DNA from 4 places in the Rhodococcus sp. NPDC058532 genome. Region 3 is predicted to be linked to each of the others. Evidence: riboswitches for the same ligand, from Rfam matches in the RefSeq annotation. Region 3 holds a riboswitch; each other region holds the start of a gene.
The links. A riboswitch is a leader RNA that binds a small molecule or an ion and turns the genes downstream of it on or off. The one in region 3 is predicted to bind cobalamin.
Positions count from the first base shown of each region.

Region 1 (7,040 bases), on a different contig from region 3:
ATCACGTTGACGCCCGCGTCCGGGTGGGCGAGGGAGATGAAGCCGTCGTCGGCCATGGCCTCGGTGAAACCGAAATGGGTGGCGGCGAACTCCGCGGACGCGGCGGGGTCCGCGACGTTCAGGGACAGGGCGGTACCGGTGATCTTCATGCGACCTCCATCGAGACGAGAAACCTTATGCAATGTATAAAGTACGTGTCGCGGCGAAGTATTCCCACCGGTGGAGGTGTCCGATGGCGCGCGATCTGATCGACCTGCTGTGGCGCGAGCACCCCGCCGCCCCGACCGGCGGCAGCCGCGGCCCGCGCTCGAAGGTCACGACCTCGCAGGCCGTCGACGCCGCGATCACCCTCGCCGACGCCGAGGGAATCGACGCCGTGACGGTGCGCCGCCTCGCCGCCGACCTGGGCATCTCGTCGATGGCCCTCTATACCCACGTCGGGTCCCGCGACGACCTGCTCGTGCTCATGGTCGACGCCGTCCGGGCGGGCTGGACGCCCGCGCCGTACCCGGCGGGCACCGGCCGCGACCGGATCCGCCAGCTCGCCGGCCAGGAACTCGCGCTCCACACCCGGCACCCGTGGCTGCTCGACGTCACCGACGAACGCGCCTCCTTCGGCCCGGGCACGATCGCCAAGTACGACCACGACCTGCACGCCTTCGACGGCATGGGCCTCGGCGACGTCGCCCGCGACGCCGCCCTCACCTTCGTCACCGACTTCGTCCGGTCCGCCGCCCGATCCCGGCGGCCCGACCCGCACGCCGCGGACATGGCCGAGGCGTGGGTGCGGTGGCACACGACGCTGGGCGGCTATCTCGGCGACGCGCATCCGCTCGCCCGGCGGGTCGGCGCCGCAGCGGGCGAGGCCATGAACAGCTCCTACAGCGCCGAGTCCGCCTGGGAGTTCGGGCTTGAGCGGGTCCTCGACGCGCTGACCGGACCGACCCGCGCGTGACGCGCAGGGCCGGCCCTCACGCCACCTCGATGCCCCCCGCGACGCGGACGCCAACGGTAGGCGTCCGGGCCCGCCCGATGGTGCAGCGCGAGGTCGACGGCGTCGAGGATCGCCTGCCGCGGACCGGGGTGCGCCAATTGCTTTGCGGTGACCGCGAGCCGGACGGTGCCGCCGCGGCGGGCGATCCGACCGGCCCGCAGGACCAGCGCCCGGCACCGCCACGGCTCACTGCCGAACCCGCCCCCGACGCCGAGCACCCTGGCCCGCACCGCGGTGCCGCGGTCGAGGTCGTCGATGCTCGACAGTCCCGCGAGCAGTCGGAAGCCCGCGCCGGGCAGCGCGGCGACCGCCCCCGGTGACGCCTGCCACCGCGGCGCGGCGAACGCCCGGGTCCGCAGCCCCGTCTCCTCCAGCACCCGATCCGCCGCGACCAGACGCAGCATCGCCTCGTGCTGCGGGAGGGCGGCGAACTCGGCGCGCCGCTTCTTGGTCGCGGCCTGGTCGTAGCCGTGCAGGACGATGGCGTCGCCCCGGTCCCGGCGGGCGCGCAACCAGTCCTGGGTCGGCTCGTCGCGCACCAGCCGATACTTGTCCTTCAGCCGCGGCGCCACCAGCAGCGACAGACGGACCCCGCGGGCGTCCATCGCACCCGCGAACCCGGCAACCAGCTCCCGGGTCTCGTCCCGGATTCCCGACACCGACACGATCAGCGTTGCGGTCATGACCCCCAGCGTGGCAGCCGAAGGTGAACGGGCACTGACGCGCAGTGGTGCATCCGGGGGACCCGCCCGACGTCAGCCGAGACCGACCGTGTCCAGCACCCAGGCGTACTCGAACGCCACCTCGCGCCACTTCTCGTACCGGCCGCTGACCCCGCCGTGCCCGGCACTCATCTCGGTCTTCAGCAGCAGCGGGGCGGCGCCGGTCTTGGTCGCGCGCAGCTTCGCGACCCACTTGGCCGGCTCCACGTACAGCACCCGGGTGTCGTTGATGCTGGTGATCGCCAGGATCGCCGGGTAGTCGTGGGCGCCGACGTTCTCGTACGGACTGTACGAGCGCATGTAGTCGTAGACGTCCTTGTCCGCGAGGGGATTTCCCCACTCGTCCCATTCGATGACGGTCAGCGGCAGCGACGGGTCGAGGATCGAGGTGAGCGGGTCGACGAACGGCACGTTCGCCAGGATCCCGGCGAACAGCTCCGGCGCCAGGTTCGCGACCGCACCGACGAGCAGGCCGCCCGCGCTGCCCCCGTCGGCGATCATCCGATCCGGTGCGGTGCGCCCGGTGTCGACGAGATGCCGTGCGCAGGACACGAAGTCGGTGAAGGTGTTCTTCTTCGACAGCATCTTGCCGTCCTCGTACCAGTGCCTGCCCATCTCGCCGCCGCCGCGTACGTGCGCGACCGCGAACACCATCCCGCGGTCAAGCAGGGACAGCCGCGCCACCGAGAACCCGGGGTCGATGCTGGACTCGTACGAGCCGTATCCGTACAGCAGCAGCGGCGCCGGGTCGGCGTCGGCGCCGCGACGACGCACGATCGAGATCGGGATCCGGGTCCCATCCGCGGCGGTCGCCCAGTCCCGGTGCTGCTCGTAGTCGGTGGGATCGTAGCCGCCGAGGACCGGCTGTTCCTTGCGCAGCAGCAGGGCCCCGGACGCGATCTCGAGGTCGTACACGCGGCTCGGCGTGATGAACGAGGTGTACCCAAGCCGCAGCAGCGGGCTCTCCCACTCCGGGGTGGAGCCCGCGCCGACCGAGTACAGCTCCTCACCGAACTCCAGTTCGCGCAGCTCGCCGTAGCCCGCCCCGGTCAGCGGCCACACCGCGAGCCGGGTCAACGCCTCCCGCCGGTAGGTGACGACCAGATGGCCCGCGAACGCGTCGACGTCCTCGAGCCGAACATCGGCGCGGTGCTCGATCAGCGTCCGCTGCTCGGTCGGGTCGGCGACCGGGGCGTCGACGAGGGTGAAGTTCTCCGCCTTCACCCCGTCCGCGGCACCGTTGTGCAGGATCAGGAAGCGGTCCTCGCCGCCGACGACGGCGTGGTCGACGGCGTACTCGACGCCCTCCTCCCGGGGCAGGACGACGGTGAACTCGCCCTCCGGGTCCGCCGAGTCGAGGTACCAGATCTCGGAGGTGATCTTCGACCCGATCCAGATCGTCAGGTACTTCTCGCTGCGGGTGGATCCGAAGCCGACCCAGTACCGTTCGTCGGGCTCGTGGAAGACCCGCACGTCCGCGGACCGCGGGGTGCCCAATTCGTGCCGCCAGACGGTGTCCGGGCGCCACGCCTCGTCGACGGTCAGGTAGAAGACGTGCCGGTTGTCCAGCGACCAGGTGGCGCCCGGCGCGGTGCCAGCGATCTCGTCGGCGAGCAGGTCGCCGCTGTCGAGGTTCTTGAACCGCAGCAGGTAGCGCTCGTCGCCCGCGGTGTCGACGGAGTACGCGAGCAGGCTGCCGTCGAGGGTCACCGACAGCGCGCCGAGCGCGAAGAAGTCGTGCCCCTCGGCGAGCTCGTTGCCGTCGAGCAGCACCTGCTCGCCGGGGATCTCGGCGTCGGTGGTCAGCACCGGCGGGGTCCAGTCGTCGGCGGACGCGATCGGGCAGCGGCAGTGCACCCCGTACTGCTTGCCCTCGAACGAGCGCGAGTAGTACCACCACTGCCCCATCCGGGACGGCACCGAGAGGTCGGTCTCCTGGGTGCGGGACTTGATCTCGCCGAAGATCGCCTCCCGCAGCGGCCCCAGGTGCTCGGTCCGCGCGTCCGTGTGGGCGTTCTCCGCCTCGAGATACGCGACGACCTCCGGGTCGCTCTTGTCCCGCAGCCACTCGTAGTCGTCGACGAACGTGTCGCCGTGATGGGTGCGCGGCTGGGGGACCTTCTTCGCGACCGGGGGTGCGGCATCAGGCGAGCTCATGCCCGTCAGCCTATGTCGTCACCCGATCCAGTCGGCGAAGGACAGCCCGGAGATCCGCTCGTAGGCCTCGATGTAGCGGGCGCGGGTGGCGTCGACGATCTCCTGCGGCAGCGGCGGCGGCGGGGTGTCCGAGGCCCGGTCCCAGCCGGACTCGGGACCGGTCAGCCAGTTGCGGACGAACTGCTTGTCGAAGCTGGGCTGCACCCGGCCCGCCTCGTAGCCGTCGGCGGGCCAGTACCGCGACGAGTCGGGGGTGAGCACCTCGTCGGCGAGCACCAGGTTGCCGTCGGCGTCGATCCCGAACTCGAACTTGGTGTCCGCGAGGATGATTCCGCGCTCAGACGCGAAAATCGCGGCGCGCGTGTAGATGTCGAGGGTGTCCTCGCGCAGTTTGAAGGCGAGGTTCTGGCCGAGCTGGTCGACGACGGTCGCGAAGTCGACGTTCTCGTCGTGGTCGCCGAGCGCGGCCTTGGTCGCCGGGGTGAAGATCGGTTCCGGCAGCTGCGACGCCTCGACCAGGCCCTCCGGCAGTTGCACACCGCACACCGCGCCGGTGCTCTGATAGTCGGCCAGCCCCGACCCGGTGAGGTAGCCGCGCGCAACACACTCGACGGGCACCATGTTCAGCTTCTTCACCACCAGGGCCCGGCCGAGCACCTCGGCGGGGATCCGCTCGTCGTCCGGCGGGCCCGCCAGGTGGTTCTGGGCGGTCAGCCGGGTGAAGAAGAACACGCTCATCGCGGTCAGCACCCGCCCCTTGTCCGGGATCGGGGTGCTGAGGATGTGGTCGTAGGCCGAGATCCGGTCGCTCGCGACGAGCAGCAGGTGCTCGTCGTCGATGGTGTAGAGGTCGCGGACCTTGCCGCCGGCCAGGTGGGCGTAGTCGGAAAGTGAGGGGCGCACGAACCAACCCTATCGGGTTTCGGTCCGTCGGCCGCCGGAGCCGCGGCGAACCGGACAAGCGGGGCAGGGCGGCGGGCGGGCCGTCGACTATCCTTCCTCCCGGTGTCACGGTGAACGGGAAGTCCGGTACGAATCCGGCGCGGTACTCGCCACTGTGGGCAGGTTGGTCGACCACCCGGGGCTCGCCCCAGCCACTGGATGCGCACATCCGGGAAGGCGTGGTCGGCGGTCACCCTGCCGAGCCAGGAGACCGGCCGCGACACCTGCCTGCACGTTTTCCACGAGTCATGGAAGGCGGGTCACCTTGCGTACCCCCGTTTCACCCCGCGCCCTCGCCGCCGTCGCTGCCACCGCAGCGGCCACGCTCCTTCTCTCCGCGTGCGCCGGGTCGGACCCGGCCCCGGACACCGCCGCGATCTCCCTGCAGAACTGCGGACGCACCGTCACCCTCGACGGCCCGGCCGAACGCGGCGTCACCCTCAACCAGGGGGCCACCGAGACGGCGCTGTCGATCGGCGCGCAGGACGCCCTGGTCGGCACCGCATACCTCGACGACACCATCGCCCCGCAGTGGCAGGCCGCGTACGCGCAGGTGCCGCCGCTGAACGAGCAGGACTACCCGAGCCGCGAGGCGCTGCTCGAGACGAAACCGGATCTGGTGCTGGCGTCGTATGCGACCGCGTTCGACGACAAGGCCGTCGGCTCGCAGGACTCGTTCGACGACCTCGGCATCGGCACCTACGTCTCGCCGTTCGGCTGCCCGAACCGCGCGGCGCGCCCGCCGGTCGCGTGGGATTCCATCGGCACCGAGATCAGCGACTACGGCACCCTGTTCGGCCGCGAGTCCGAGGCGGCGGCGGTGGTCGCGCAGATGCGCGAGACGGTCGCGGGCATCGAGGCAGCCGCACCGGCGGAGGGCAAGAGCATCTTCTGGTACGACAGCAACACCGACATCCCGTACGTCGGCGGCAATGCGGGCGGCCCGCAGCTGATCATCGACGCGGTCGGCGGCACCAACATCTTCGCCGGGGTCGACGGGTCCTGGGCCGATGGCAGCTGGGAGACGGTGCTGGCCGCGGACCCCGACGTCATCGTCCTGGCCGACGCGTCGTGGGACACCGCCGAGGAGAAGAAGGCGTACCTGCGCGCCGATCCGGCGCTGCGGGACCTGACCGCGGTGCGCGGCGATGCGTTCGTCGTCGTCCCGTTCTCGGCGAGCACCCCCGGACCGCGACTGATCGAGGGCGCGACCCTGGTCGCCGAGCAACTGGGCGGCGGCCCGGCATGAGCGCGGCAACCCGGGTGCCCACCCGGGTCCGGTCGACGACCGCAGCAGGCTGGACGCTGGCACTGGCCGCGCTGCTCGCGGTGAGCTGCGCGGCGGGGGTAACGATCGGGGCTGCCGACCTGTCGATCGGCACCGTCGTCGAGGCCGTCGCCGGGCGGCTCGGGCTCGGTCCCGGCACCGACCTGCTGACCACGCACATCGTCGTCGACCTGCGGCTGCCCCGGGTGCTCGCTGCGGCGCTGGTCGGGGCCGGGCTTGCGCTGTGCGGGGCGGTGCTGCAGTCGCTGACCGGCAACCCGCTCGCCGACCCCTACCTGCTCGGCATGTCCGGCGGCGCCTCGCTCGGTGCGGTGCTCGCCCTGACCGCCGGGGTCGGGACGGCCGGCGTCCTCGGGGTCGGGTCGGTGGCGGCGGCGGCGTTCGTCGCGTCGCTCGGGTGCCTGCTGCTGGTGTTCCTCATCTCGACGTCCCGGTCGGGCGCCCTGCTGCCGGGGCGGCTGGTGCTGGCGGGCATCGCGGTCGGGCAGTTCGCGGCGGCGGTGACGTCGGCGCTGGTGCTGCTCGGGGACCGGGACGCCGCCCATCGGGTGTTGCAGTGGACGCTCGGGTCGGTCGCGGGGGTGCGGTGGTCGGGGCTGGTGGCGATCGCCGCGGTCGTGACGGTCACCGCCGTCGTGATGCTCGGGCACGCCCGGGTGCTGGACTCGTTCGCATTCGGCGAGCGCGCCGCCGCGAGCCTGGGCACCGACGTCGACCGCTCCCGCTGGGTGCTGTACGGGGTGGCGTCGCTGTGCACCGCCGCCCTCGTCGCGCAGGCCGGGGTGATCGGCTTCGTCGGGCTCGTCGTCCCGCACGCCGCCCGGATGCTCGCCGGACCGCTGCACGCCCGACTGCTGCCCGTCGTCGCACTCGTCGGCGCGGTGCTGCTGGTGTGGGCGGATGTCGCGGCCCGCACGATCCTGCCGGGGCGGGAGCT
Region 1 covers NZ_JBHXNU010000006.1:14,554-21,593, forward strand. The annotation lists gene ACFWQG_RS09185 (VOC family protein) at 1-149, opposite strand, end outside; gene ACFWQG_RS09190 (TetR/AcrR family transcriptional regulator) at 233-955, shown strand; gene ACFWQG_RS09195 (DUF2334 domain-containing protein) at 880-1,677, opposite strand; gene ACFWQG_RS09200 (S9 family peptidase) at 1,750-3,873, opposite strand; gene ACFWQG_RS09205 (phosphoribosylaminoimidazolesuccinocarboxamide synthase) at 3,892-4,776, opposite strand; cobalamin riboswitch at 4,860-5,050, shown strand; gene ACFWQG_RS09210 (ABC transporter substrate-binding protein) at 5,081-6,064, shown strand; gene ACFWQG_RS09215 (FecCD family ABC transporter permease) at 6,061-7,040, shown strand, end outside.
Region 1: another riboswitch for cobalamin. It lies ahead of ACFWQG_RS09210 (ABC transporter substrate-binding protein); the one in region 3 lies ahead of ACFWQG_RS03620 (ABC transporter substrate-binding protein).

Region 2 (7,040 bases), on a different contig from region 3:
CGACCACATGTGCGGCCACTCTCGGATCCGCCGTTCACTGTCCGAAACCCCGAGGTCGCGTAACCGGGTCGCCGCCGCACCGGACGGGACCGGACGACGTTTCGCACGCCACGCCTCCTCGACGTTCGCCCCGATTCGCATCAGGGGGTCAAGGCCACCGTAGGCATCCTGCGACACGTACCCGACCCGGCTGCCCCTGAGTTCGCGCAGGCCGTCCTCCGTCGCACCAACCGAGTCGCAGCCCTCGACCATCACCGATCCGCGCACTCGGGCGTCGGCAGGGAGCAGGCCAAGCACGGCCTTGATCAGGGTGCTCTTCCCGCATCCACTTTCACCGATGACCGCGACCGTCTCCCCGCGCGCCACCGAAATCGAGATGTCTCGCAGGGCCATGCGGCCGTCTGCATAGCTCACCGACAGCCCGGTCACGGCGAGGGCAGGGATCATCGGCTCGTGGCCGTCGACGGCGCCATCCGGCGAGGACGGTTCCGGGGACGATGTCGTTGCCAGGTCCGTCGTCATGCTCGTCCCCTTACCGATCCCCGGCGATGCAGACCGTCCGCGATCAGGTTGGCGGCGGTCGTCATTGCGAGGATCGCAGTGGCGGGGACGATGAGCAGCCAGGGCGCCGCGGTCAGGAACTTTCGGGCGTCGCCGAGCATGGCACCCAACTCGGCATCGGGTTGCTGGACACCCAGTCCGAGGAAGGAGAGACCGGCGAGCGCGACCACGATCCCGCCGAGCCGCAGTGTCGCGACGACGAACAGTCGCGGCATGACCGCGGGAACGATGTGCCGGAACGCGATCTCCGCCGTGCCGATGCCCGACAGGCGTGCTGCGGTCACGTACGGGCGGTGCGCCAGGTCCAGCGTGAGCGACCGCGCGAGTCGGGCGTCCGCGGCCCACGACGACACGATCAACGCGAGCAGCAGGTTCAGATAGCCCGGCCCGAGGAGCCCGACGATCGCGAGGGCAAGGACCAGGCTCGGGATGGCAAGGAGCACATCGATGACTCGGCCAAGGACGGAGTCGAGCCACCGAGGCGAAAGCCCGGCGATCACTCCGACGAGGATGCTCACCGTCATGGATCCGGCGAGAACCACGAGCGCGGAGAACAGGGATCGGCGCAGACCCACCACTACCCTCGCTGCCTGATCGCGCCCGAACTGGTCGGTTCCCAACGGATGCGCCGTGCCGGGGGGCCGCAACTTCGCCGTGTAGTCCGGTGCGTTCGGGTCTGTGCCGATCAGGTGCGGACCAAGGAGCGCCGCCAACACCACCACGACCGCGAGGCCGACCCCTGCCCGGAACGACCAATCCCGGCCTGCGGGTCGAACGGACCTGCTCCGTATCAACACGGCACACCTCGCGACCGTCGACGAAGCCGCGGATCGAGTGCTGCCGCGAGGCTGTCCGCGGCCAGGTTGACGGCAACATATGTCAACGTCGCCAGCAGGGCGAACGCCTGGATGACCGGCATGTCCCGGGTGGCGACCGACGACACGACGTACGCCCCGATTCCTGGCCAGGTGAACACCGTTTCGATGATCGCAGCACCGCCGAGGACGGCTCCCACCCCGACCGCGACGGCGTGCAGGTACGGCGGAAGGCTGTGCGGCAAAGCATGACGCAGCAGGGCCCGGCGAGGTGTTGCACCCCGACTGCGGGCCACCTCGACGACGGAACCACGCATGGCGTCGACGAGATTCGCTCGCAGGAGCCGCGACCACACATCGAAGAGGCCGAACGCCAGGCAGATCGCGGGCAACGCAACCGCCGACCATGACCCGTCGAGCACCACCCTGCCGATTCCCAGTTCGATCACGACGACCTGGATCAGCACGAGCCCGACGACGAATCCCGGCACCGACGCGGACACGAGCGCGATTGCGCGCGCGCCCGCGTCCGGCCACCGGTCGCGATAGCGGGCGGCGACCAACCCGAGCACCAAGGACAGTACGACCGCGAGAAGGACGGCAGTGAGCGCGAGCCGAAGGGTCGGCCCAAGCCGTTCGGCGAACTCCGTCGTCACGGGCCGACCGGTCACGTACGACGATCCGAGGTCGAAGCGCAGCACTCCCCCGAGCCAGCGCAGATACTGCTGCGGCAGAGGAAGGCCCAGCCCCAGTTGCGCACGCACCTCCGCCATCTGAACATCGGTCGGCTCGGGGATGCCCTGGGCGCCCAGCGTCAATCGAGCCGGGTCGCCGGGTGCCAGGGGCAGGAGCGCCCAGATCAGGACGCTCGCTCCCCAGGCGGTGACCACGGCCTGGACTAGGCGGCCCAGCGACGGCCCCACTGCCGCCCTCACGCCCCGGTGTCGTACCGAATGTGCCTGCGGACGTTCGACACCTCGTAGTCGGACCATTCGTCCGAGGTCACGACCGTGAAGTACTTGAAGGTTCCCGCGACAACGTAGGCCTGATCGACGACCAAGATCTGTTGGGCGCGTTCGAGCAACTCGTCGCGTGCACCCTCGTCGAAGGTGTGGCGGAGCGTGTCTCCGATCGCGTCGAGCTCCGGGTTGGAAATGCCCTGCGCATTCGACGATCCGCCGGTGGTCCACCGCACCAGGTACGGCTGCACGGGATCGGCCGTCCCGGACAACGATCCGCTCAGCGCAGCCGACGATTCCCAACCTGCCGGGTTCTCCTTGACCGCAGCGGAGTCTTCGGCGACGTCGATCTGCAGGTCGAAGCCGGCCTTAGCAACCTGCTCCTGGATGCCGATCGCCACGTCGGTGGTCTCGGGTCCCTGCGCCTGCGTGACGAACCGAACGGTGAGACGCTGCCCGTCTCTGGTACGGACACCGTCGGCGCCCGACACCCAGCCTGCAGCGTCGAGGAGGGAGTTCGCCTCGTCCAGGTCGAGCTTCTGGTTGTCCACCGCGTACGGCATCACGTCGGGGTACAGCCCCCCTGCGGCGGCGAAGGAGCCGTTGCCGATGTTGTCGGCGATGCCCTGGTAGTCGATGGCGAGGGTGAAGGCCTTCCGGACGTCGGTGTCGGTGAAGATGCCCTCCTTGAGGTTCATCTCGACGAGGAGGGACTGCAACGCCATCGGGGAGTTCTTGACCGCCACGTCGGTGCGACCGTCGAGCGCGAGTCGGGCGCCGGTCGACGGGTAGAACGCCATGTCCGCCTCGCCGCTCTCGACGCCAGCGATGCGGGCCTGCTCGTCCGGGACGACGTCCACGCTGATCCCGGTGAGTGCGGGCATCCCCTGCCAGTACCCGTCGTAGCGGGCAAGTTCGAGATCCGTGGGGGTCCATTCGGTGATGGCGTACGGGCCGGTGTAGGCGCCACTGCCGACGATCTTCGCAGAGTCCCCGGCCGCGGCTTCGACGGCCTCGACGTCGTAGATCTGCAGCGAGTTGTCGCGGGCGGCGAGACCGGCGGGCACCATCGCGTTCGGGCTCGGGGTGCGCAGGACGACGGCACCGCCCTCGACGACGGCCCGGGTGCCGGGCGCGAGGTAGACCTGCGCGGCCGTGGACTTCTCGATCTGCCGGGTCAGGGCCGCGGCAACCGCATCGGGGGTGACGGGCTTGCCGTTCTGGAAGGTCTGGCCCTCACGGAGCTCGATCACCCAGGTCAGGTCGTCGCGGCGTTCGACGCTCTCCGCGAGCCACGGCGAGATCGCGCCGTCCTCGTCGACCTGGAGCAGGTTCTCGGCGACGCCCCAGTCGAAGAGCCAGTTCGTCCCGGTGGCTGCGGGATCGAGTCCCGCGATCTTGTAGGAGTTGTAGATCGTCAGGTGGTCGTCCGCGACGCCGTCGGACGCGCCCGATCCGGACGAGCAGCCCGCGGCGACGGCGACCACGGTGACGGCGAGTGCTCCCGCACGCAGCGCGGCCCGCCACCCCGGGCGGGTGGTGAATATCGAGTTGTTCATGTCCATCCTCGTGGTGTTCTGGCCTTCGTGTGTCCGGCCCCCGACTCAGGTGTCCTGGCTCCCGGATCAGCACTCGCCCCCGGCCTTCCAACCATGCGGTCGTGGCCGAGCGTGGGGGTTCGCTCCTCGGTGACAGTTGCGGGACAGCCCCGGATTCGCACCGGTGTTCCCTGCGTCGGGTCGAACAGTACAAGACGAAAGCCGACAACTCGGGCGGCGGTGTCGCCGACCTGCGCTGCCGTTCGGGCAGGTTCAGCCGAGACACTCGTGCCGTGCGGAGACCCGGACGAGGTGGTCGCGGGCGATCACCGTGTCCCGGAGGATGGCGGCGAGTTCGTCGGTGGTGAGTCCGACGAACTCGTGCCACGGGCGGCACACGTCAGTGCACCGGAAGACATGCAGGACCAGATGTGCGACCGCGGGACTCGGCGCCGACCGCGACACCGCGAAGGACATCAGCCGCCTGCGGTCCCGCAGGGTCAACGCCGATCGCGTCCACAGGTGTGCATCGACGTAGTCCGCCGCGAGGGCAGGGACCCGCGCCACCGAACCGGTGCTCAGGCTCCCACCGCACGCTGTGCCACGCCGGTGTACTCGCTGAGCGGTCGGATTAGCGCGTTGGACTCGCTTTGCTCGATGATGTGCGCGGTCCACCCGGTGATCCGGCTCATCACGAAGATCGGGGTGAAGACCTCGATGTCGAAGCCCATCAGGTAGTAGGTCGGACCTGCGGGGAAGTCGAGATTCGGTTTAATCCCGGTGGCATCACTCATGGTGCGCTCGAGGATGTCGTACATGCGAACCCAGGCGCCGCCATCCGTTTTCGCGGCGACGTCGAGGAACGCCGTACGCATCGCAGGTACGCGCGAGTCGCCGTTCTTGTAGACCCGGTGGCCGAAGCCCATCACCTTTTCCTTGCGGGACAACTTGCCGCGCATCCAGGCCTCGGCATGTTCCGGCTCACCGATCTCAAGCATGGCGTGCATGACCGCCTCGTTCGCGCCGCCGTGCAACGGACCCTTGAGGGTGCCGATCGCGGCGGTCACGGCACTGTAGATGTCCGACAGTGTGGAGGTGACGACGCGCGCCGCGAACGTCGAGGCATTGAAACTGTGCTCCGCGTACAGAATCAGCGACACCTCGAAGGCGTGCACGATCTCCCGGTCCGGAATCTCACCGAAACACATGTTCAGGAAGTTCTCGGCGAACCCGAGATGACTGTGCGGGGCGATCGGGTCCAGGCCGTGGCGACGACGGTGATCGGCCGCCACGATCGTGGGCAGCACAGCCATCATGCGAAGCGCCTTCTCCCGATTGGCCTTCGGAGAGTTGTCCGCCTCCTCCGGGTCCTCGGCGCCGAGCCAGCTGATCGCGGTGCGGACCACGTCCATCGGATGACAGTTATCCGGCATTCTCGCCACGAGCGAGAGTAGGGAACGATCGGCGCGCCGACTGGCCCGCTCACGCTGACAGAACAGCCCCAGTTGGGCGTCGGTGGGCAGTTCGCCGTTCCACAGGAGGTAGGCAACCTGCTCGAAGGTGCAATTCACGGCCAGGTCCTGCACCGCATATCCCCGGTAGGTCAGCGAATTGGTCTCGGGAACGACCTTCGAGATCGCGGTGGTGTCGACCACGACACCGGCGAGCCCCTTGTGGATCGTCGGGACTGCCTTCGTCATTGGTTCCCTCCGAGCGTGAAGTTGAAGACTCCGGAATCGAATTCGTTGTAGCGCTCGTACTCGAGCAGCTCATACAGTCGGGAGCGGGTCTGCATCTGATCGACGAGACCCTCCTGCGTACCGCTCGCATGGATCTCGCGCAGCCCGGCCTCGATCGCTCCCATCGCGAGACGCAGAGTGGTGACCGGGTAGATCACGGCGTTGTAGCCGATGTCCTGCAATATCTGCGCCGGAACAAGTTTCGACTTTCCGAACTCGGTCATATTGGCCAGTAGCGGAACGTCCACTGCACCGCGGAACGCCTCGAAGTCGGCCTCGGTGCGCAGGGCCTCGGTGAAGATCAGGTCGGCACCGGCATCGGCGTATGCCTTCGCACGCTCGATGGCGGCATCCAGACCCTCGATGCCCGCAGCGTCGGTGCGGGCGCAGACGACGAAGTTCGGATCGCGCCGGGCGGTGACGGCGGCCCGCAGGCGCCGCACCATCTCGTCGGTCGACACGATCGCCTTGCCGTCGAGGTGACCGCACCGTTTCGGGTTGACCTGGTCCTCGAGGTGCAGGCCAGCGATGCCCGCGTCCTCGGCGGCCAGGACCGTGCGCGCGGCGGACATCGGCTCGCCGAAGCCGGTGTCGGCGTCGATGAGCACCGGCAGGTCGGTGACACCGGCGATCTGCTGACTGTGCGCCACGACCTCGGTGAGCGTGGTCAGGCCGATGTCGGGCAGCCCGAGCGCGGCGGAGAAGGCACCGCCTGAGACGTAGACGCCGTCAAACCCGATCTGCTGGATCAGCTTGGCCGTCAACGGGTTGATCGCACCGGGCAGGCGCTGGATGGTCCCGCCGGTCAGCCCGGCGCGAAGGGCGATCCGCTTGTCCGCGGCCGACGCGGCCGCGGCAATGAGGCTAGCCATCTCAGAACACACCCTTCGGCGACTTCGGCGCACGGGCGAGCACGTCGTCGGAGACGGTGACGCTAAGCCGGTTCAGCTCGCCCGCCTTCAACTCCGGTGTGCGCTGCGCGGCGTCGAGGAAGCGGTCCTGCTCGGCGCGGGCGATGACGCCGTCGGCGAGGGTCCGGAACTTCGCGATGTACTGCTCGCGCGCGAAGGGACGCGCACCCAGCGGATGCGCGTCCGCGATCGCGAGTTCGTCGACTATCACCTCACCGCTTTTCAGGGTGACCTCGGCGCGCGCACCGAACGCCTTCTCATTCGGGTCGGCGGAGTGGTATCGGCGCGTCCACTCCGGGTCCTCGGCGGTGGAGATCTTCGTCCACAACTCAATCGTGTCGGGGCGCTGCGCCCGGTCAGGAGCGTAGGACCGCTCGTGGTGCCAGGTCCCGTCCTGCAGCGCCACCGCGAAGATGTACATGATCGAGTGGTCGAGGGTCTCGCGAGACGCCGCTGGGTCGAACTTCTGCGGATCGTTCGATCCGGTGCCGATCACGTAGTGGGTGTGGTGGCTGGT
Region 2 covers NZ_JBHXNU010000001.1:84,300-91,339, reverse strand. The annotation lists gene ACFWQG_RS00425 (ABC transporter ATP-binding protein) at 1-522, opposite strand, end outside; gene ACFWQG_RS00420 (ABC transporter permease) at 519-1,136, opposite strand; gene ACFWQG_RS00415 (ABC transporter permease) at 1,352-2,311, opposite strand; gene ACFWQG_RS00410 (ABC transporter substrate-binding protein) at 2,308-3,894, opposite strand; cobalamin riboswitch at 3,921-4,113, opposite strand; gene ACFWQG_RS00405 (hypothetical protein) at 4,147-4,440, opposite strand; gene ACFWQG_RS00400 (bifunctional 2-methylcitrate synthase/citrate synthase) at 4,452-5,573, opposite strand; gene prpB (methylisocitrate lyase) at 5,570-6,484, opposite strand; gene prpD (2-methylcitrate dehydratase PrpD) at 6,486-7,040, opposite strand, start outside.
Region 2: another riboswitch for cobalamin. It lies ahead of ACFWQG_RS00410 (ABC transporter substrate-binding protein); the one in region 3 lies ahead of ACFWQG_RS03620 (ABC transporter substrate-binding protein).

Region 3 (7,040 bases):
CGCTACATCCGCATTGCAATCCCGGGGGCGTTGCTGCCTCCGTGCTGCGAGATGAAACATTAGCCCACGGGGTCGGGGCCGACAAATCGCCTGGTCAACTCCGGTGAATGCAAACAACAGCGGTGCAATTCACCTGCCAGTGGGCGAGGGGCCGGGCCCTTCCGTCCCGGATCGAGGTGGCGGGCGGGCGGATGCGGAACCCGCGGGCGAGGTGTCCCCGGCCGGGAGGGGGTCGGGAACGTCCTCGTGCGGGCGTGCAGCCGTGTGACCTGCCGGTTTTCCAACCATCACTGGACCGTGCTAGTTTTCTCCTCGTTCGGCCGCCGGAGTTGATCTCCGCGGCACGGTCCCGTGGCTCAGTGGGAGAGCGTCCGCTTCACACGCGGAAGGTCGCTGGTTCGATCCCAGCCGGGACCACAGCAGAAAAGGCGGTTGCGAGGGTTCTCGCGGCCGCCTTTTTGCTGTCTAATGGTTCGCCATGACGTTGGTTCACGGGTTCCCCGCCGTTGTCGACGACAGTTCCCACACCCTAATTCTCGGGTCCATGCCCGGCGCGCCGTCCCTCGTTGCAGGCAGGTACTACGCCAATCCCCGCAACAGCTTCTGGCCGATCATGGGCGAACTGTTCGGCGCGGGACCCGACCAGCCCTACCCGCACCGGCTGCGGACCCTGCAGGACAACGGCGTCGCGTTGTGGGACGTGCTGAAGGCGTGCCGCAGGACGGGCAGCGCGGACGCCGACATCGAGGTCCGCTCCGAGGTTCCGAACGACTTCGCCGCCCTCTATTCGCGGCACACCGCGATCGAGCGGGTGTTCTTCAACGGCGCCCGGGCGGAGATGGCCTACCGCCGGTCGGTGGTTGCGGCGGGTGCGCACCCCGCCGGCGTGACCCTCGCCCGGTTGCCGTCCACCAGCCCCGCGAACGCCGCGACGCCGGCCCTGGCGAAGGTCGACGCGTGGCGGGCCCTGCTGGAGCGGTGACGACCCGCGGCCGTGCTGCGGGTCGCTCGGTACCGTTGACCGGGTGACGGCACAGGCGCGCAGCGAGAACCGGTGGATGCGGGCACGACGGCGGATCGCCGCGAACCCGGTCCTGAACCTGAGCTACCGGATCGCGGTCGGTGTCGTCGGGACGCTCGTTCTCGCGGTCGGCATCATCGCGATCCCGTATCCGGGGCCGGGCTGGCTGATCGTGTTCGCGGGGCTGGGGATTCTCGGCTCGGAGTTCACCTGGGCGTACCGCCTGCTCCGGTTCGCGAAGGGCAAGTACGACGAGTTCATGGAGTGGTTCGGCAGGCAGTCCCCGGTGGTGAAGATCCTGGCGGGGCTCGGGACCGCGCTGGTCGTGGTCGCGACGCTGTGGGTGCTCGGCGCGATCGACATGGCGGGCGGGTGGATCGGGATCGAGCACCCCTTGCTCGAGTCCCCGCTCTGACAGTGCATACTGCCCGCAGCACTACAGGCGTTCGCGCAGGGGAAGTCCGGTCGAAGTCCGGCGCTGGCCCGCAACGGTAGGCCGCTCTCGCAGCGGTGAGCCCGATTACCTGCCGATCGTCGTGCGACTCCCCATCGTCGTGGTCCACGAGCGGAAGTCCGGTCAGTGCGCCGGCGGATCGGCCGGTGCCGTGTCGGATGCTGCGCTGGTGGACCCCCGAACCCCGAGGTCCCCGTGAACATTCACCACAAGCGACGCGGCATCGCTTCTCTCGCACTCGTCGCCACCCTCGCGCTGACCGGCTGCTCCCGGGACGCAGGCGCCGCCGAACACGCGGCGGCGCAGCCGTTCCCCACGCCCGTCACCGTCACCAACTGCGAGCGCACCACCACCTTCGACGCGCCACCGCAGCGGATCATCCCGATGAACGCCCACGTCACCGAGGTGCTGATCCTGATGGGCGTCGCCGACCGGATCGTCGGCATGGGCTACGGGGAAACCCCGAACCCGATGCCGGAGGTCGCCGACCGGTTCCGCGCCATCCCGAGCCTGGCCCGGCAGTACCCGACCGCCGAGCAGATCCGTGACCTCGAACCGGATCTGGTCGTCGGCGGGATGCGCAGCGCCTTCGACGCGAAGGAGGGCCGGGACCGCGACCTGCTCGAGGCGGCGGGCATCGACACCTTCCTGTTTTCCGAGTACTGCGGGCAGGGTTTCCCGTCGATCGGGCTGCTGGAGAAGGACTTCGCCGATCTCGGTGCCCTGCTCGGTGTCCCGGAGGCGGCCGCGACGCTGACCGCCGAGATCACCCAGCCGCTCGCCGAGATGCGCGAGCGGCTCACCGCGGCTGGCGCGGCGCCGGTGCCGACCTTCTTCTACGACGGCGGCGAGAACGAGCCGCTGACCATCGGCGGGGTCGGGATCGGCAATCTGATCGCCGAGTACGCGGGCGCACGCAACATCACTGCCGACGGTGTGAAGCCATACACCACGACCACCTGGGAGACGGTCGGCGAACGCGCGCCGGAGGCGATCGTCGTCCTCGACTACGGCAATGCGCCGGTCGAGCAGAAGCTGGCCTACCTGCGCGGGCACCCGATCATGTCGGCGACCCCCGCGGTCCGCGAGGACCGGATCGTCGTGCTGCCGTTGGGCAACTTCTTCGAGGGCCCGCGGATGGTCGACGCGGTGCGCGAGCTCGCCGGGCGGCTGCATCCGACCGTGCCGGGGGTGACCGGATGACGGTCGTCGCGGCGCCCGCCGCGTCGACCCCTGCCGCGGACGCCCCGGAAGCGGCCCGTCGGATCGCAACGCCCGCACTGATTCTCGGCCTCCTCGTCGCGTTACCGGTGGCGATCGCGCTCGCGGTGTCGTTCGGTTCGGTGCGGATCCCGGTCGGCGACGTGTGGGCGATCGTCGGCCACCGGATCAGCGGGGGAGCCTTCGACCCGTGGTGGTCGCAGGCCAGGGAACGGATCGTCCTCGACTCCCGCCTGCCCCGCGCCCTGACCGCGGCCGCGGTCGGTGCCGCGCTCGCGCTCGGCGGCGCGCTCGCGCAGGCCGTCACCCGCAACCCCCTCGCCGACCCGTACCTGCTCGGGGTGTCCTCCGGCGCGGGTTTCGGGGTCGTGCTGGTCACCGTGCTCGGCGTGGGCACCGGCCTGCTCGGGGTGTTCACGGTGCCCGCGGCCGCGTTCCTCGGCGCGCTGGTGCCGCTGGTCGCGGCCCTCGCGATCGGCGGCAGGCACCACAACGTGACCGGCGTGGTGCTGGTCGGCGTCGCGATGGCCCAGGTGTTCACCGCGCTGACGATGTTCGTGCTGCTGGTGATCGCGGACGAGCACCAGCTGTCGACGGTGCTGCGCTGGCTTGCTGGCGGATTCGGTGATGCCCGCTGGTCCACCGCGGTGTGGCCCGCGGTCGCGCTCGCCGTCATCGGCGCCGCCGCGCTGGCGTCGGCGCGCTGGCTCGACCTGCTGCACGCCGGCGACGACGGGGCAGCCGCGCTCGGCATGAACGTGCGCCGCTTCCGGGTGCTCGTCCTGCTGGGTGTCTCGGTACTCGCGGCGGCCGCCGTGTCCGTCGCGGGCGGCATCGGGTTCATCGGACTGCTGATCCCGCACGTGGCGGGCTTCCTGGTCGGGCTCGGCGCGATGCGGCTGCTTCCGGTGGCCGCGCTGCTCGGCGCGGTGGCGCTGGTGCTCGCGGACCTCGCCGCCCGCGCGGTCAGTGCGAGCACCGAGCTGCCGGTCGGTGTCGTCACCGCCCTGGTCGGTGCGCCGGTGTTCGTGGTGATGCTGTACCGCCAGTTTCGGCGGGAGGACGCATGAGCGCCGCGGTGGCCATCCACGAACTGCGCGCCGAGCTCGGCGGCCGCGAGGTGCTGGCCGGGGTGGACCTGCAGGTCGCCCCGGGGCAGGTGCTGGCGCTCGTCGGCCCGAACGGCAGCGGCAAGACCACGGTGCTGCGCTGCTGCTACCGGGCGATGCGGCCGAGCGCGGGCCTGATCGCGGTCGGGGGCAGGGACTCCGCGACGATCGGGCGGCGGGAGCTGGCGAGGGAACTCGCCGCGAGCACCCAGGAACCGCCGAGCGCGCCGGGGCTGACGGTGCGGGAATCGGTCCGGCTCGGCCGCGCCGCGCACCTGGGCTGGCTCGAACGCGCCAGCGGGCGGGACACGGCCGTCGTGGACGACGCGCTCGCCCAGGTCGGGTTGACCGCGCACGCCGACCGGGACGTGCGGGCGCTGTCCGGTGGGGAACGGCAGCGGGTCTCGATCGCCCGCGCCCTCGCCCAGCGGCCGCGGGTGCTGCTGCTGGACGAGCCGACCAACCACCTGGACCTGCGGCACCAGCTGACCGTCATGCGGCTGCTGCGGCGGCTGGCCGATGAGGGCCTCGCCGTGGTGGTGACGCTGCACGATCTGCGGCTCGCCGTCGAGTACTGCGACCGGATCGCGGTCCTGCACGACGGCGCGGTGGTCGGGGCCGGTGACCCCGCCCTGGTACTCGACGGGCCGCTGCTTGCCGATGTCTTCGGGATACTCGGATCCGTGCATACCGACCCGGCGACCGGGGCCCGGTCGCTGTCGGTGACCGGGCTGGCCGAGGAGGAGGTGGAGGCGCGATGAGGGCGACGCTGCTCACCGACGCGGACTGGCTCGACGCCCGGATCGCGGACACCGGACGCCGGTGGACCTGCCGGGACCGCAGGGTCAACGGCACCCTGTGGTGGTACTCGGCGAGTTCGACGCTGCTGGCGCCCGCGACCACCGGACTGCTGCGCGCCGGGGTCGCGCCCGACCCGGCGCTGGCGCACGCCACCGCGACGCTGCGCCCCGACGGCTACCTCGACGCGCTGCACACCGAGGCGACGGTGCGGGGACCGGAGCAGCTGGCCGCCGGCCTGCGGGACACCCTCGAGGCGATCATCGCCGCGTTGGCGCAGGCCAGCGGCGCCGGTGTGCCCGCGTTGTGGGCGATCGCCGCGGACTCGCTCGGGAACCGGGCGCTCGACGCGGGGGCCGGGCTCGGCTCGCCCGCCGCGGGCAGCGCGCTCGCGGTCCGGCTCGCGGAGCTGATCGGGCCGCCGCTCCCGGTGCCGAGGTTCGTCGACGTCGGTCCGCGCAGGTTCCTGCGCCGCACGTCGTGCTGCCTGATCTACCGCGCGTCCGCGGCGGTCGCCGGTGCCGATCCCGGTGCCGCCGACCGGGCCAAGTGCGTCAGCTGCCCGCATCAGCGGCCGGAGGTGCGTGCCGCGCGGCTGGCGGGCCTGTAGGCGCACCGGACCGGGTGTACGGGCCGAACGGTCGGCGGTGCCGATAGCATGAGGGCTCATCTGCCGTGCCGACGTCGTGTCGGCCCGTACACCGAGGAGCACATCGCCGTGACCACGCCTGCATCCGTAGCCCCAGCCGCCCGCGTCCGGGTGCCTGCCGGGACTACCGCCGGTGCGGCGGTCCGTGAGGCCGGCCTCCCGACCAAGGGCCCCGACACCGTCGTCGTCGTGCGGGACGCCGACGGAACCCTCAAGGACCTGTCCTGGACCCCGGACGTCGACGTGGAGGTCGAGGCCGTCGCCGCCGACACCGACGACGGTCGCAGCGTGATCCGGCACTCCTGCGCGCATGTCCTCGCGCAGGCGGTGCAGCAGGAGTTCCCGGACGCGAAGCTCGGCATCGGCCCGCCGATCAAGGACGGCTTCTACTACGACTTCCAGGTCGCCGAGCCGTTCACCCCCGAGGACCTCACCCGCCTCGAGAAGCGGATGAAGAAGATCGTCAAGGACGCGCAGCGGTTCTCCCGCCGCGTCGTCGACGACATCGAGGACGCCCGCGTCGAACTCGCGAACGAGCCGTTCAAGCTCGAGCTGATCAGCGACAAGTCCGGGATCGACGACCCGGAGATCATGGAGGTCGGCGGCACCGAGCTGACCATCTACGACAACCTCAACCCGCGCACCGGCGAGGTGATCTGGAAGGACCTGTGCCGCGGCCCGCACCTCCCGACCACCAAGTTCATCCCGGCGTTCAAGATCACCCGCAGCTCCGCCGCGTATTGGCGGGGCAACCAGGAGAACGCGCAGCTGCAGCGCATCTACGGCACCGCGTGGGAATCGAGCGAGGCGCTCGACGAGCACATGGAGCTGCTGGCCGAGGCCGAGCGGCGCGACCACCGCAAGGTCGGTGCGGAACTCGACCTGTTCTCCTTCCCCGACGAGCTCGGCTCCGGGCTGCCGGTGTTCCACCCCAAGGGCGGCATCATCCGGCAGGAGATGGAGGACTACTCCCGCAAGCGGCACGTCGAGGAGGGCTACGAGTTCGTCTACTCGCCGCACATCACCAAGGGACACCTGTACGAGGTCTCCGGTCACCTCGACTGGTACCGCGACGGCATGTTCCCGGCGATGCACATCGACGAGGAACTCAACGAGGACGGCACCGTGCGCAAGCCGGGCCAGGAGTACTACCTCAAGCCGATGAACTGCCCGATGCACAACCTGATCTTCCGGTCCCGCGGCCGGTCGTACCGGGAGCTGCCGCTGCGGCTGTTCGAGTTCGGGTCCGTCTACCGCTACGAGAAGTCCGGCGTCGTGCACGGACTGACCCGGGTCCGCGGCATGACGCAGGACGACGCGCACATCTACTGCACCAAGGAGCAGATGCGCGACGAGCTGACCACCACGCTGCAGTTCGTGCTCGGCCTGCTCAAGGACTACGGACTCGACGACTTCTACCTCGAGCTGTCGACGAAGAACCCGGACAAGTTCGTCGGCGACGACGCGCTGTGGGAGGAGGCCACCGCGACGCTCCGTGAGGTCGGCGAGGCCTCCGGCCTGACCCTGATCCCGGACCCGGGTGGGGCCGCGTTCTACGGTCCGAAGATCTCCGTGCAGGTGCAGGACGCGCTGGGTCGCAGCTGGCAGATGTCGACGATCCAGCTGGACTTCAACCTGCCCGAGCGGTTCGAGCTCGAATACACCGGCACCGACGGCGCCAAGCACCGCCCGGTGATGATCCACCGTGCGCTGTTCGGGTCGATTGAACGGTTCTTCGGCGTGCTCACCGAGCACTACGCGGGAGCGTTCCCGGCGTGGCTGGCCCCG
Region 3 covers NZ_JBHXNU010000002.1:194,756-201,795, forward strand. The annotation lists tRNA gene ACFWQG_RS03600 (tRNA-Gly) at 1-12, opposite strand, end outside; tRNA gene ACFWQG_RS03605 (tRNA-Val) at 346-417, shown strand; gene ACFWQG_RS03610 (DNA-deoxyinosine glycosylase) at 479-982, shown strand; gene ACFWQG_RS03615 (TIGR02611 family protein) at 1,059-1,436, shown strand; cobalamin riboswitch at 1,445-1,568, shown strand; gene ACFWQG_RS03620 (ABC transporter substrate-binding protein) at 1,671-2,678, shown strand; gene ACFWQG_RS03625 (FecCD family ABC transporter permease) at 2,675-3,766, shown strand; gene ACFWQG_RS03630 (ABC transporter ATP-binding protein) at 3,763-4,566, shown strand; gene ACFWQG_RS03635 (hypothetical protein) at 4,563-5,213, shown strand; gene thrS (threonine--tRNA ligase) at 5,322-7,040, shown strand, end outside.

Region 4 (7,040 bases), on a different contig from region 3:
ACCCAGGCGACCACGATCGACGATCTCGTCGCGTCAGCAGCCGGGCTCGGCGAGGGGTCCCGCGAGGTGGCGAAGATCGGGCTGGCGAACTATTTCGCCGGGGCACTGCTGTTGCCGTACACCATGTTCCTCGACGCGGCGGAACGGTTGCACTACGACATCGAGATGCTGTCATTGCAGTTCGAGGTCGGCTTCGAGACGATCTGCCACCGGCTCTCGACGATGCAACGACCGACCCGGCGCGGAATCCCGCTCTTCTTCGTCCGCACCGACCGGGCGGGCAACATATCGAAACGCCAGTCCGCCACGGCATTTCATTTCTCCCGTATCGGGGGCAGCTGCCCACTGTGGGTGGTGCACGACGCGTTCGCGACGCCGGGCCGGATCCGCACCCAGGTCGCACAGATGCCGGACGGGCGAACGTACCTGTGGGTGGCCCGCACCACGGACGACGACCCCCGCCCGTACGGCACCGCGCGGCGTAGCTTCGCGATCGGGTTGGGCTGCGACATCACACATGCCGACCGTCTCGTGTACTCCCGGGGACTGCGCATCGATGAGCAGATGTCGCCGGATCCGATCGGCGCCGGATGCAAGATCTGCGAGCGCACCGACTGCGCGCAACGGGCGTTCCCGCAGATCGGGCGGCCAGTCTGGGTGGACCTGAATCTCAGCTCCCGGCAACCGTATCCACAGACGCCGTAGCGAACCCTCACGACGCGGCCCCTGTGCGCGGTCTCGGCAGCGGGGGCCACCGAGACCGCGCACAGGTACCGCAGGCGCCTACAGTGCGGCGCGCACCACGACGGTAGCGTCGACCATGTTCTTCAGCGACGCCTCGACCTCGACCGGGCCGCGGGTCTTCAGGCCGCAGTCGGGGTTGACCCACAGCCGCTCCGCGGGGACGGCCGCCAGTGCCTCACGAAGCGACGCGGTGATCTCCTCGACACCGGGAACGCGCGGGGAGTGGATGTCGTAGACGCCGGGGCCGACACCCAGGCCGAAGCCGGCCGCGTTCAGGTCGTCGAGGACCTCCATGTGCGAGCGGGCCGCCTCGATCGAGGTGACATCGGCGTCGAGTCCGGCTATGGCGTCGACAACCTCACCGAACTCGGAATAGCACAGGTGGGTGTGGATCTGGGTCTCGTCCCGGACGCCCGAGCTCGACAGCACGAACGACCCGACCGACCAGTCCAGGTACTCCTGCTGGTCCGCCTTGCGCAGCGGCAGCAGCTCACGCAGGGCCGGCTCGTCGATCTGGATGATCGCGGTGCCTGCGGCCTCAAGGTCGACGGCCTCATCCCGGATCGCGAGCGCAATCTGTCGAGCGCTGTCGGCGAGCGGCTGGTCGTCGCGGACGAACGACCACGCCAGGATCGTCACGGGACCGGTGAGCATGCCCTTGACCGGCTTCTCGCTCAGCGTCTGGGCGTAGCCGGTCCAGTCGACGGTCATCGGCTTCGGCCGGGACACGTCACCGAACAGGATCGGCGGGCGGACGCAGCGCGACCCGTAGGACTGCACCCAGGCCAACTCGGTGGCCGCGAAGCCGTCGAGCTGCTCCGCGAAGTACTGCACCATGTCATTGCGTTCCGGCTCGCCGTGCACCAGCACGTCGATGCCCAGTTTCTCCTGCAGCGCAACAACATCCGCGATCTCGGTACGCATACGCGAGACGTACTCGTCGGAGTCGATCTCGCCGGACCGCAGGGCGGCGCGGGCGACGCGGATGCTCGACGTCTGCGGGTAGGAACCGATCGTGGTGGTCGGCAGCAGCGGCAGTCCGAGCTTCTCGGCCTGCACGACGCGACGCTGGTCGGCGGGCGAACGACCGGCCGCGGTCAGCGCCTGCGCGACGCGGGCACGGATCTCGTCGTTACGCAGCCGCGGATCGCCCTGCCGCGACGCGACGGCCGCCGCGGAGGCGGCGAACGCGTCGGCGGCGGCGCGCGTGCCCTGGGCCAGCTCCGTCGCCAGCGCGACGACCTCGATGACCTTCTCGTCCGCGAACGCCAGCCAGGAGCGCAGCGCGTCGTCGAGGCCGGTCTCCGCCGCGAGGCTGTACGGGACGTGCAGCAGCGAGCACGACGTGGAGACGGCGAGCGCACCGGCGGACCCGAGCAGGGCGTCGAGCGAGGCCACCGCCTTCTCGAGGTCGGTCCGCCAGACGTTGCGGCCGTCGACGACGCCCGCCACCACCAGCTTGTCGGCCAATGCGGGCACCGCCGCGAGCGCGTCGGCATCGCCGTGCACGAGGTCCACCGCGATCGCCTCGACGGCGGTGCTCGCCAGTGCGGGCAGGGCGGGGCCGAGGTTGCCGAAGTAGGACGCGACGAGGATCGCGGGACGCTCCGTCAGGCCCGACAGTCGTTCGTAGACCCGGCGCGCGGTCTCGATCTCGGCGTCGGTGCGGTCCTGGACCAGCGACGGCTCGTCGAGCTGCACCCACCCGGCCCCGGCGGCGGCGAGGCGTCCGAGCAGGTCCTCGTACAGCGGAAGCAGGTCGTCGATGCGGCCGAGCAGGCCGTCGGCACCGTCGACGCCCTTCGACAGCAGCAGGAAGGTGACCGGTCCGATGACGACCGGACGGGCGGGTACGCCCTCGGCGATCGCCTCGTCCAGCTCGCCGAGCACCTTGGAGGCGTCGAGCTCGAACGTGGTGCCGGGCCCGATCTCGGGCACGAGGTAGTGGTAGTTCGTGTCGAACCACTTCGTCATCTCGAGTGGCGCGACGTCCGCGGTGCCGCGGGCGGCGGCAAAGTACCGGTCGAGCGGATCGGCGATGCCGCGGACGCGCTCCGGCAGTGCACCGAGCATCGCGGCGGTGTCGAGGACCTGGTCGTAGTAGGAGAACGTGTTGACGGGCACCGAGTCGATGCCGGCCGCGAGGAGGCCGGTCCAGGTCTGCGCGCGGAGGGTGCGTGCGACCTCGTCGAGTCCGGCACGGTCGAGGCGACCGGCCCAGTAGGACTCGATGGCGCGTTTGAGTTCGCGGCGGGGCCCGATCCGCGGCGAGCCCAGCACGGTCGCGGTGAAGCGTGGCTGATCAGAAGGTGTAGCGGTCACGAAACTGCTCCATGGCGTACGTAGGTGTGGCCGTCACCGGCAGACGGGTACACCTGACGAAGCCCTGCCACGGAACGTGGCTGTGCCGCCCATCCTGGGCGGAGCAGTGCCGCATACAGGTCCACCCGCCCTGTCCACGAGGCGACGAACCGCCGGGCACGGCGTGCCCGGCGCAGAGGGCAGGTCTTCGGACTCGCGGGCACCGGGCCGTGTCCGACCCGACCTACTGGCCGTCGCTTCCCGGGCTCTCACCCAGTGCGTGTGACGGCGGTCGTTCCTGCATACCGCTGCGGGACAGTCCCGGATTCTCACCGGGTTCCCTCTCACCCCGGGCCGGAGCATGCCCGACCGGGATTCGACGCCGCGCCGAAGTACTTCGGGGCTCCTCATGACCGGGACGCGGCAAACCGACTGCACCGACCACGATAGCCGCCCGCGGACCCGCATCGGACCCTGGTCGGTCCGGCGCACACCAGCGTTCCCCGACCGCGGCCGATAGGGTCGAAATCATGAGCCTCGACATCACCACCACCCCCGCCTGGCAGACGCTGCGCACGCACCACGAGTCGGTTGCCGACCGACAGCTGCGTGAGCTGTTCGCCGAGGATCCGGGCCGGGGCACCGAGCTCACCGTCACCGCCGGTGACCTGTACATCGACTACAGCAAGCATCGGGTGGAGCGGGAGACACTGCGCCTGCTGGTCGAGGTGGCGCGCGCGGCAGGCGTCGAGGAGCGGCGCGACGCGATGCTGCGCGGCGAGCATGTCAACACCTCCGAGGACCGCGCGGTCCTGCATACCGCGTTGCGACTGCCGCGGGACGCGCGGCTGATCGTGGACGGCCAGGACGTGGTGGCGGACGTGCACGAGGTCCTCGACCGGATGGGCGGGTTCACCGACCGGCTCCGGTCGGGCGAGTGGCGCGGCGCCACCGGCGAGCGGATCACCACGGTCGTCAACCTCGGCATCGGCGGCTCCGACCTGGGTCCGGTGATGGCGTTCCGGGCGCTGCGCCACTACGTCGACTCCGGCGTCACCGCACGGTTCGTCTCCAACATCGACCCCGCCGACCTGGTCGGCAAGCTGGCAGGCCTGGACCCGGCGACGACGCTGTTCATCGTGGCCTCGAAGACGTTCTCCACGCTGGAGACACTCACCAACGCGACGGCCGCCCGCCGCTGGCTGGTGGCGGCGCTCGGCGAGGAGGCGGTGCCGAAGCATTTCGTCGCGGTCTCGACGAACGCCGATCGGGTCGCCGAGTTCGGCATCGACCCGGCCAACATGTTCGGGTTCTGGGACTGGGTGGGGGGCCGCTACTCGGTGGACTCGGCGGTCGGGTTGTCGCTGATGTGCGTGATCGGCCGGGACGCCTTCGGCGAGTTCCTGTCCGGATTCCACCTGATCGACCGGCACTTTGCCGAGCAGCCACTCGAGTCGAACGCCCCGGTCCTGCTCGGCATGATCGGCCTCTGGTACTCGAGCTTCTTCGGCGCGGATTCGCGTGCGGTGCTGCCGTATTCGAACGACCTCGGCCGCTTCGCCGCCTACCTCCAGCAGCTGACGATGGAGTCGAACGGCAAGTCGGTGCGGGCCGACGGGTCCCCGGTGTCGACGCCGACCGGGGAGATCTTCTGGGGTGAACCGGGCACCAACGGCCAGCACGCCTTCTACCAACTGCTGCACCAGGGCACCCGGCTGGCGCCCGCCGACTTCATCGGATTCGCCGAACCCACCGACGATCTCGCCACCATCGACGGCGTCGGGTCGATGCACGACGTGCTGATGAGCAACCTGTTCGCCCAGACGAAGGTCCTCGCGTTCGGCCGGACCGCCGAGGAGATCGCTGCGGAAGGAACCGACCCGGAACTGGTGCCGCACAAGGTGATGCCGGGCAACCGACCGTCGACGACAATCCTCGCGCCGAGGATCACGCCGTCCGTGCTCGGCCAGCTGATCGCGCTGTACGAGCATCAGGTGTTCGTGGAGGGTGTGGTGTTCGGGATCGACTCGTTCGACCAGTGGGGCGTCGAACTCGGCAAGGTGCAGGCACTCGAACTCGAGCCGGTCCTCACCGCAGCGGACGCCCCGCAGCCGCAGTCCGACTCGTCGACCGACACCCTGGTGCGCTGGTACCGCGGTAGGCGCGGGCGCGCGGTCTGAGCGCCGTCGGGTCGCCCGTCACGCGGCGTGCCCGTGCGGCGGCAGGTGCAGCCAGGCGTCGGTGGTCCGCACGCTGCCGTGCCGGTAGGCGACCCGCGCGGCCAGATCGTTCTCGGTGAGCCAGCGCAGCGCCGCGACGCCCCGCCCGACCGCAGCCATCGCCGCCGCGTAGGCCCACAGTCCGTCGTCCGCGATCACGGTGACGCAGTCGACTCCCGGGTCCGGCCCGTCGGACGAGACGGCGGGCGCCCTGGCCGACGCCATCGCGGAGCCCGCCCGCACCTCGACACGGTCCGCGCCCCCGGCCCGCCGAGCGACGCCCGTCTCGACCTGCCACCCGCCGATCGGGCAGTGCCCCCAGGTCGCGACGACGTCGTCGACCCGCACCAGCACCCCGCACTCGAGGTCGTCGGCGGCGCGGCGGGCCACCCGATGCGCGGTCCCGGCCTTCGCGGTCGCGGTGAGGTCGAGGAACGTGCCGAACGGTGCGAAGACGGTGTCGCCATCGACCCGCACGTCGTGGAAGCACGGGGCGATCGGGACCGCGCCGATCGGATCTCGGGTCTCGATCGACACCGGTGTCACCGCACCGCCCGTCATCCGGGCCGCCCACAGGGCAGCACGAATCAGACCGCCGAGTTCGGTGCTGACCCGGACGGGGGTGCCCTGCGCCTGGTTGAGGCGGTGGATCTCCGCATCCCCGCTCCCGAGGTCGCAGACGGCCTTCACCTGCGTCATCGCGGCCTCCGTCAGCGCAGCCGCATCGGCGAGGGCCGCCCACTCGGTGACCCGCACCTCGACTTCGCTCCCCCACATCTTCCACACCGAACTCGGGGCCATCACACTGCACTCCACGACGATTCGACAATGCCACCCGCGGCCGGACGGGTGTTGAACCTCCAGTATGCGCCCCGTTCCTGTGGATGAACTGAAGGAATTCCGTGGGCACTCTACGGTGGTCCCATGCCGCAAGCAGCAGCGAACGAGTACGACGTCGTCGTCATCGGCGGCGGCCCGGCCGGCGAGATCGCCGCACAGTATGCCGTCGCGGGTTCCGACCGGACCGCCGTGATCGTCGAGCACGAACTGCTCGGCGGCGAGTGCTCGTACTGGGCTTGCATGCCCAGCAAGGCGTTGCTCCGTCCCGGGTCCGTCCGCGGTTCCGCGCGAGCGATGCCCGGGGTGCGGGAACCGCTGGGAGACAGCGCGCTCGACGTCCCGGCGGTGCTCGCGCGGCGGGACACCTTCACCTCCCATCATGACGACGCCGGGCAGGTCCGCTGGGCGGCCGGGGTCGGCGTCGACGTGATCCGCGGGGCGGGCCGGGTGACCGGCGAACGCACCGTCGAGGTCACCGGGGCGGACGGGGCCCGGACCGTGCTGGCCCGCTGCGCCGTCGTCCTCGCCACCGGATCGACCGCGACCGTCCCCGCCACCCCGGGACTGCGGGAGGCGCTGCCGTGGACGTCCCGCGACGCAACCAACCTGGTCGACGTTCCGGAGCGGATCGCGATCGTCGGCGGCGGCGTCGTCGCCTGCGAGGCCGCGACCTGGCTGCTCGACCTCGGGGCCAGCGAGGTGACGCTCCTGGTCCGCGGGCCCGGCCTGCTGACGACGGCGGAACCGTTCGCCGGGGACGCCGTTGCTGCCGCACTCCGGTCCCGCGGGGTGGCGGTCCGGACGGGCACCGAGGTGGCATCGGTGCACCGGGACGCACCACGCGACACCGGCATCGGCCGGATCCACGGCGGACCGGTGACCCTCACCCTCCGCGACGGCACCGACCTGCCGGTGGACGAGGTGCTCGTCGCGGCA
Region 4 covers NZ_JBHXNU010000001.1:75,293-82,332, reverse strand. The annotation lists gene ACFWQG_RS00385 (short-chain fatty acyl-CoA regulator family protein) at 1-705, shown strand, start outside; gene metE (5-methyltetrahydropteroyltriglutamate--homocysteine S-methyltransferase) at 784-3,066, opposite strand; cobalamin riboswitch at 3,248-3,390, opposite strand; gene pgi (glucose-6-phosphate isomerase) at 3,576-5,225, shown strand; gene ACFWQG_RS00370 (FAD:protein FMN transferase) at 5,244-6,065, opposite strand; gene ACFWQG_RS00365 (dihydrolipoyl dehydrogenase family protein) at 6,189-7,040, shown strand, end outside.
Region 4: another riboswitch for cobalamin. It lies ahead of metE (5-methyltetrahydropteroyltriglutamate--homocysteine S-methyltransferase); the one in region 3 lies ahead of ACFWQG_RS03620 (ABC transporter substrate-binding protein).